DNA from 2 places in the Streptomyces sp. NPDC045695 genome. Region 2 is predicted to be linked to the other one. Evidence: riboswitches for the same ligand, from Rfam matches in the RefSeq annotation. Region 2 holds a riboswitch; the other holds the start of a gene.
The links. Region 2 has a riboswitch for ZMP and ZTP ahead of AC07DU_RS04835 (serine hydroxymethyltransferase). Riboswitches for the same ligand answer to the same signal wherever they lie in the genome.

Region 1 (4,192 bases), on a different contig from region 2:
GGTCTTGCGCGCGCCGATGGGGCGCGGCGCGGCGGGAGCCTTCTTGGCCACGGTGCGGGCCGGGGCGGCGGCGGCCTTGCGGGGCTTCTTGGCGGCAGCCTTGGTGGCGGGGGCCGCGCTGACGTGAAGGGCGACACCCTCCTCGTCCAGGACCTGGTTCAGGCTGCGCAGGACCCGCTTCCACTGGTCCACCGGGATGCGGCCGGCCTCGAAGGCCTGGCGCACGTCGTCACCGTTGATGTGACCCTGCTCGCGGCCGCGCTCGACGAGCGCGACGAGGGCCTCCGATTCGGCGATCTCCGGAGGGAACGTACGGGACGGGCTGAGCGACACAAGGAGCCTCTCGTTGCGAACAGATAAGGGGTGGGCGGGACATCATCGCGCGAACTTGGGAAACAGACCCGAGGGGGTCTGTATTCCGGGCCGCGCGAGGACGCCTGTCGGTTCATCGCATGCCCGAGTCGATTCGTTACGCGCTGAATTGAGTGACCTGCGCCACGCTGTGGCCGCGCAACCCGATCCGGCCCGGATCCGTCCGCCCCCGCCGTCACCCCTTTTTGCGGGCTTCGATGAGGAAGCGGGCGGTGTGCGCGACGAACGGGCCTTCGCGTTCGATCCGTTCGTGGAGCTCCCGCAACCGGTCCCGGTACTGCCCGACCGTGAAGCCGGGCACCATCCAGATCACCTTCCGGAGAAAGTAGATCACGGCTCCGATGTCGTGGAACTCCGTCCGCAGTCGCTCGGAGCGCAGATCGACGACTTCGAGGCCCGCACCGGTCGCGGCGGCGACCGCGTCGTCGGGGTGCCGGCCGCGCCGGACCTCCTCCGGCTGTGGGCCCAGGAAGTACTCGACGAGCTCGAAGACGCTCGCCGGCCCGACCTGCTGCGAGAGGTAGGTGCCGCCCGGCGTCAGCACCCGGGCGATCTCCTCCCACCAGATGGTCACCGGATGCCGGCTGGCGACCAGCTCGAAGGCCTCGTCGCCGAAGGGCAGCGGCGGCTCGTCGGAGTCCGCGACCACCACCGCGCCCAGCGGGTGCAGCAGGCGGGTCGCCCTGTCGACGTTGGGCGGCCAGGACTCGGTGGCCACCGTCAGCCGCGGCAGGGGACCGGATCCGGCGAGGACCTCGCCGCCCCCGGTCTGGATGTCCAGCGCGGACCGGACCCGGGCCAGGCGCTCCGCCAGCAGGCGCTGGTAGCCCCACGAGGGGCGCTGCTCGGTGGCCCGGCCGTCGAGCCAGGAGAAGTCCCAGCCGTCCACGGAGACGGACTCGGCCTCGGCGACAAGATGGTCGAAAGTACGCGTCATGGATTGATCGTCCCAGGTCGGGCGCCGGGCAACCACCGGATTGGTCGACTACAGTGGTCGGCGGGCCGTGACTGGCGTTCGGGTGGATCACCACCGGGGAGCGGCCCGGCGTACTCCGGTACGCCGATTGCCGCGCGCCTGGGCGAACCGCGATCCGCAGCGACGTTCAGGAGACCCCGTGACGACTGCCCAGCCTGCCCCCGCCACCGCCTCTGCCCAGCTGATGGACGGCACCGCCCTCGCCCGCCGCATCTCGGAGCAGACCGCCGCCTACGCGGCGAAGATCACCGAGCGCACCGGCACCGCACCCTGCCTGGCGACCGTGCTCGTCGGTGAGGACCCGGCCTCCGTGACCTACGTGCGCATGAAGCAGAATCGCTGCGCCAAGGCCGGGATCACCTCGCGCCACGTCGAGCTGCCGGCCGAGACCACCACGCAGGAGCTCGTGGCCACGCTGACCGCCCTCTCCGAGGACCCCGAGATCAGCGGCATCCTGCTCCAGCACCCCGTCCCGCACCACATCGACGAGCGCGCCGCCTTCGAGGCCATCGCGCCGGGCAAGGACGTCGACGGGGTCACCATGCACTCCTTCGCCGCCATGGGCTTCGGGCTGCCGGGCTTCGTCTCCTGCACCCCCGGCGGCATCATGCGCCTCCTGGCCGCCTACGACGTGGACCTGACCGGCAAGCACGCCGTCGTCGTCGGCCGCAGCGCGATCCTGGGCAAGCCGGCCGGGATGCTGCTGCTGGAGCAGAACGCCACCGTCACCTACTGCCACTCCCGTACCGTCGACCTCCCGTCGATCGTGCGCCAGGCCGACGTGCTGGTGGCCGCCGTCGGCAAGGCCGAGTTCATCCGGGGCGAGGACATCAAGCCGGGCGCGGTGGTCCTGGACGCCGGCTACAACGAGGGCAACGTCGGCGACGTCCACTTCGAGTCGGCCGCCGCACGCGCCTCCCTGATCACCCCGGTACCGGGCGGCGTCGGCCCGATGACCATCGCCGTCCTGCTGGAGCAGACCGTCCAGGCCGCCGCCGCGCAGGCCGGGCTGGAGCTGTCCGACCTCGTCTGAGCGGCCGAAGCCGAGGACGCCCCGGACCGGACGGTCCGGGGCGTCTTTCATGCCCGTCTCTCATGCCCGTCTCTCACGGCCGTGCGTCATGGCCGTCCTCCATGGCTTACGTCACAGAGCCCGGCCCACGGGGCTGGCCGGCCCCACACCGTCGCCCTCCTGGTCCAGCCCGGCGATCCGGCGCTCGGCGGCGGTCAGCGGCGCCGCCTTGAGCGCGCCCCGATCCGACGCGCGCAGCACGTGCCAGATCACCGACGGGCGCAGCCAGTGGGTGGGCGAGGCGCTCATGGTGAGGACCTTGAACAGGGCGGCGGTGAGCGCCTCCTCGGTGGTGGCGCCCGTCATCAGGCGGTTGACGTACGCGTTGAGCAGTCCCGCCCCGGCCCGCGGCTTCATGCCGGTCGCCCCGGGGTAGAGGATGTCCTGCGAGGTGGCGAGATCCCAGGCGATGGACACCTGAGGGGCGATCGCACGCTGCGCCTCCCGGCCGATCGCGGGGTGGGCCAGGCCCTTGGACCGCAGCAGGAGGCGCACGGCCAGCAGACCCTTGGCCGCGACGGTCATGCCCTGCCCGTACAGCGGGTTGAAGGTCGCGACCGAGTCGCCGACGGCGAAGAACCCGTCGGGCAGGTCGGCCTTCTCGAAGTAGACCCGCCGGTTGGCGGTGCCCTGGGTGACGGCGACGTCGGTGAGGGGCTTCTTCCCCTCCAGCAGCTCGCCGACGATCGGGTCGCGGACGCCCTTGGCGAACGGAATGAACAGGTCCGGGTCGCCCGTCGGCTGGCCGCCGCGGGTGCCGGACAGGGTGGCCTGCCACTGCCCGTCCTCGATCGGCACGATGGTGGCCGTCTGCCCGGGCACGGGCACGCGCGGGTCGGACTGCACGTTGATGATGGGGAAGCCCGACGCGTGGGCGCCGGCCGGGGCCTCGAAGATGCGGGTGGCGTAGACGAGCCCGGAGTCGACCTGGGCCTGCCGGATGCCGGTCACCCCCAGCTCCTGGAGCCAGGCCCGGGCGCGGGAGCCGCGCCCGCTCGCGTCGACCACGAGGTCGGCGGTCACGAGTCTGTCCCGTTCGTCCGGGGTGTCGACGCGGACGCCTATGACCCGTGCCGCGTTGCCCTCCAGGCCCCGCACCCGGCTCCGCTGGAGGGTGGAGACACCCTCCAGGGCCGTCACCCGGGCGCGGACCACCGAGTCGAGGAGGTCGCGGCTGCACGAGATGTTGAACTGCTTCTCCCCGCAGCGCGGGATCCAGCCCTGGGCGGTCTTGGTGACCAGGTCGGTGGGCAGACTGCGGCGGATGGCTCCGGCGGCCGTCCAGTCCTCGGTGATGCCCGGCAGTATCTGCTCGATGGCCCGTGCCCCGCCCGACCACAGGAGGTGCGTGTGCCGGGCCTGCGGAAGCCCACGCCGCGGCGCCGGGCCCTCGGGCAGCGGGTCCGCGTCGATGATCGTGACCGTCGTGTGCTCGGCGAGGACGGCGGCCGCGAGGAGGCCGGCCAGGCTGCCGCCGATGACGACGGCGTGGCGGGGCGGTGAAGACTGGGTCATCGTGTGGTGCTCTCTGTCAGGGCCGTGCGAAGGCATCGGCGGAGGAAGTGCGTCGGCGGGGCGGCGGGGGTCATGTGCGGTGACCCGACGCCTCCTGCCGCGCGAGGACTTGATGCGCTCGATCGCCTCGGGAACGGTTCTTCCCGGCGTGGAGCCGGATGCGGCCCGTGGGTGTGGTCCTCATGGAGCGTTCCCCTCGTCGGTCCCCGCCGGACGGCCCAGCTGGCCCTCCCGCGCGAGCAGGTCGTCCAGGTGGG
Region 2 (4,192 bases):
CCCGTTCTTGCCAGGGCTCCCGGCCCGCAGGTGCGTTCGTCAGTGCTTGGCGGGCAGCAGACCGAGGCGGTCGTAGGCCTGCGCGAGGGTCTCGGCGGCGACCGCGCGGGCCTTCTCCGCGCCCTTGGCCAGGATCGAGTCCAGCGTCTCGGGGTCGTCCAGGTATTCCTGGGTGCGCTGCTTGAACGGTGTGACGAAATCGACCATCACGGCGGCCAGGTCGGTCTTCAGCGCGCCGTAGCCCTTGCCCTCGTACTTCGTCTCCAGCTCGGCGACCGTCTCGCCCGTGAGGGTGGAGTAGATCGTGAGCAGGTTGCTGACGCCGGGCTTCTTCTCGCTGTCGAAACGGACCTCGGCCTCGGTGTCGGTGACCGCGCTCTTGATCTTCTTCTCGGTGGCCTTGGCCTCGTCGAGGAGGTTGATCAGGCCCTTGGGCGAGGACGCGGACTTCGACATCTTGATCGCCGGGTCCTGGAGGTCGTAGATCTTCGCGACCTCCTTGACGATGTGCGCGGCGGGCAGGGTGAAGGTCTGGCCGTAGCGCTGGTTGAAGCGCTCGGCCAGGTCGCGGGTCAGCTCGATGTGCTGGCGCTGGTCCTCGCCGACCGGGACGGCGTTCGCCTGGTAGAGCAGGATGTCGGCGACCTGGAGGATCGGGTAGGTGAAGAGGCCGACGGTGGCGTTGTTGACCCCGCCCTTGGCGGACTTGTCCTTGAACTGCGTCATCCGGCTCGCCTCACCGAAACCGGTGAGGCAGTTCATGACCCAGCCGAGCTGCGCGTGCTCGGGCACGTGGCTCTGGACGAAGAGCGTGCAGCGCTCGGGGTCCAGGCCGGCGGCGAGCAGCTGCGCCGCGGAGAGGCGGGTGTTCGCGCGCAGTTCCTTCGGATCCTGCGGCACGGTGATCGCGTGCAGGTCGACGACCATGTAGAACGCGTCGTGCGTCTCCTGCAGGGCGACGTACTGGCGGATGGCTCCGAGGTAGTTCCCGAGGTGGAACGAACCGGAGGTGGGCTGGATGCCGGAGAGCGCGCGAGGACGATCAGAAGCCATGGCCCCATTCTCTCAGGTGCGGGGGCGGGCTCCGGCCCGCCGATGCCGCACCGGTGCCGGGGCTGCGCCCCGGACCCCGCGCTCCTCCAGCCTCGTCGGCGTTTGAGGCGCGGGGGTCCGGGGGCGGAGCCCCCGGCAGCCGGGCCGCAGGGTCAGGACAGCGGCAGACCCGGGGCGGGGAAGGCCGACATCAGGGACGTGACCTCCGCGCGGACCGCGGCGAGGGCCTGCTCGTCCCCCTTGGCGGCGGCGTCCACCGCGCGCGAGATCCAGTCCGCCACCGTCGGCATGTGCGCGGCGGTCAGTCCCCGCGAGGTCAGCGACGGCGTCCCGATCCGGATCCCCGACGGGTCGAACGGCTTGCGCGGGTCGAAGGGGACCGTGTTGTAGTTCACGACGATCCCCGCCCGGTCCAGGGCCTTGGCCGCGACCTTGCCCGGCACCGCCTTCCCGGTCAGGTCGATCAGGATCAGGTGGTTGTCCGTACCGCCCGAGACCAGGTCGAAGCCCCGCTCCAGCAGCGCCGCGGCCAGCGCCTTGGCGTTGGCGACGACCGCGTGCGCGTACGACACGAACGACGGCTGCGCCGCCTCGTGCAGCGCCACCGCGATGCCGGCCGTGGTCTGGTTGTGCGGGCCGCCCTGGAGGCCCGGGAAGACCGCCTTGTCGATGGCCTTCGCGTGCTCCTCCCGGCACATCAGCATCGCGCCGCGCGGACCCCGCAGGGTCTTGTGCGTCGTGGTGGAGATGACGTCCACGTGCGCCGCCGGGGACGGGTGCGCGCCGCCCGCGATCAGGCCCGCGATGTGCGCCACGTCCGCGACCAGGATCGAGCCCGCCTCCTCGGCGATCGAGGCGAAGGCCGCGAAGTCGATCGTGCGCGGGAGCGCCGTACCGCCACAGAACATGATCTTCGGCCGCTCCGCCAGCGCCAGCTCGCGCACCGCGTCGTAGTCGATCAGCCCGGTGTCGGAGCGGACCCCGTACTGCACGCCCCGGAACCACGAGCCGGTCGCCGAGACGCCCCAGCCGTGCGTCAGGTGCCCGCCCATCGGCAGGGCCATGCCCATCACGGTGTCGCCCGGCTGGGCGAAGGCCAGGTACACGGCCAGGTTCGCCGGCGAGCCGGAGTACGGCTGCACGTTGGCGTGGTCCACGCCGAACAGGCCCTTGGCCCGCTCGACGGCCAGGGCCTCGACGCGGTCGATGTTCTGCTGGCCCTCGTAGTAGCGGCGGCCGGGGTAGCCCTCGCTGTACTTGTTCTGCAGCACGGTGCCGGAGGCTTCGAGGACGGCCGCGGACACGTAGTTCTCACTGGGGATCAGGCGCAGGGTCTCGGCCTGGAGCACTTCTTCGGCGGCGACGAACGACGCCAGCTCGGGGTCGGTCGCGAAGAGGGCGGGATGGCGGCTCGCGGACATGGCGGGCTCCTCCGGGGTCGATGTGATCGGTACCCCGCGAGGCCCAGGCGAGCGGCCCTGTGTGCGGTCGAGCGCGCACGGCTCCCCCGGAGTTCGTTCTCCGTGCGCCAGTCGCCGTGCGTACCGCCCACCTTAGCGGGCGTGGCGGCCGCGGCGGCCGCGCCGAAAGGAAGGTTTCCGCAACCGAGGTACGCGCGACGATGGGGAGGCGACGATAGGAAGGTGACGCCACCCTCGTCACCGGTTCACCCGGCGAGACCGACGATCGGAGACCCCGTGTCGACAACTGCTGATGCCATCCGCTCCGCCGAGGCGCACAGCGCGCACAACTACCATCCGCTCCCCGTGGTCGTCGCATCCGCGGACGGCGCGTGGATGACCGACGTGGAGGGCCGCAGATACCTCGACATGCTCGCCGGGTACTCGGCGCTCAATTTCGGCCACGGCAACCGCCGCCTGCTCGACGCCGCCCGGGCGCAGCTGGAGCGGGTCACCCTCACCTCGCGCGCTTTCCACCACGACCGCTTCGCCGACTTCTGCACCGAACTGGCCGCGCTGTGCGGCAAGGAGATGGTGCTGCCCATGAACACGGGTGCGGAGGCCGTGGAGACGGCGGTGAAGACCGCCCGCAAGTGGGGTTACGAGGTCAAGGGCGTCCCGGACGGCCAGGCCAAGATCGTGGTCGCGGCGAACAACTTCCACGGCCGCACGACGACCATCGTGTCCTTCTCGACCGACCACGAGGCCCGTGACCACTACGGCCCGTACACCCCCGGCTTCGAGATCGTCCCCTACGGCGACCTGACCGCGCTCGGCGCCGCCGTCACCGCCAACACCGTCGCCGTGCTGCTGGAGCCGATCCAGGGCGAGGCGGGGGTCCTGGTGCCGCCCGCCGGATACCTGGCCGGTGTACGGGAACTGACGCGCGAGCGGAACGTCCTCTTCATGGCGGACGAGATCCAGTCGGGGCTGGGGCGGACCGGCAGGACCTTCGCCTGCGAGCACGAAGGGGTCGTGCCGGACGTGTACGTCCTCGGCAAGGCGCTCGGCGGCGGGGTCGTGCCCGTCTCGGCCGTGGTCGCCGACCGGGACGTGCTCGGCGTGTTCAAGCCCGGCGAGCACGGCTCCACCTTCGGCGGCAACCCGCTGGCCTGCGCGGTCGCCCTGGAGGTGATCGCGATGCTGCGCTCCGGCGAGCACCAGCAGCACGCCGCCGAACTCGGCGACCACCTGCACCGGGAGCTGAACCTGCTGATCGGCGGCGGCGCGGTGACCGCCGTGCGCGGGCGCGGGCTCTGGGCGGGCGTGGACATCGACCCGGCGCGCGGCACGGGCCGGGAGATCTCCGAGAAGCTGATGGAGCGCGGGGTGCTGGTGAAGGACACCCACGGCTCCACGATCCGGATCGCCCCGCCGCTGGTGATCAGCAAGGAGGACCTGGACTGGGGCCTGGACCAGCTGCGGTCCGTGCTCGCGGCCTGACGGCCCCGGCCGGGGCTCCGGCCGGGGGCGGGCCTTCGGCTCAGAGGATGACGTGGGGCAGGAAGCGGGCGTACTCGTCCGTGACCGGCCCCGCCGATTCGCGGATGCCGAGCCCGGCCGCCTCGTCCTCGACGACCCACGCGCCGAGCACCACCCGGTTGCCGTCGAAGTCGGGCAGCGGGGCCAGGGCCTGGAAGACGTACGTCTCTCCCTCGGCCGGGACGAAGGGGTCGCCA

Region 1: it holds a riboswitch for ZMP and ZTP, as region 2 does, so the genes downstream of both, AC07DU_RS11500 (bifunctional 5,10-methylenetetrahydrofolate dehydrogenase/5,10-methenyltetrahydrofolate cyclohydrolase) here and AC07DU_RS04835 (serine hydroxymethyltransferase) in region 2, are expected to answer to the same signal.

What each region holds. Positions count from the first base shown of each region.
Region 1 is NZ_JBWKJU010000005.1:98,894-103,085, forward strand. It holds gene AC07DU_RS11490 (RNA polymerase sigma factor) at 1-333, opposite strand, end outside; gene AC07DU_RS11495 (methyltransferase domain-containing protein) at 548-1,309, opposite strand; ZMP/ZTP riboswitch at 1,367-1,460, shown strand; gene AC07DU_RS11500 (bifunctional 5,10-methylenetetrahydrofolate dehydrogenase/5,10-methenyltetrahydrofolate cyclohydrolase) at 1,533-2,381, shown strand; gene AC07DU_RS11505 (NAD(P)/FAD-dependent oxidoreductase) at 2,493-3,935, opposite strand; gene AC07DU_RS11510 (hypothetical protein) at 4,116-4,192, opposite strand, start outside.
Region 2 is NZ_JBWKJU010000002.1:371,025-375,216, forward strand. It holds gene trpS (tryptophan--tRNA ligase) at 40-1,053, opposite strand; gene AC07DU_RS04835 (serine hydroxymethyltransferase) at 1,206-2,474, opposite strand; ZMP/ZTP riboswitch at 2,509-2,599, opposite strand; gene rocD (ornithine--oxo-acid transaminase) at 2,751-3,956, shown strand; gene AC07DU_RS04845 (glutathionylspermidine synthase family protein) at 3,997-4,192, opposite strand, start outside.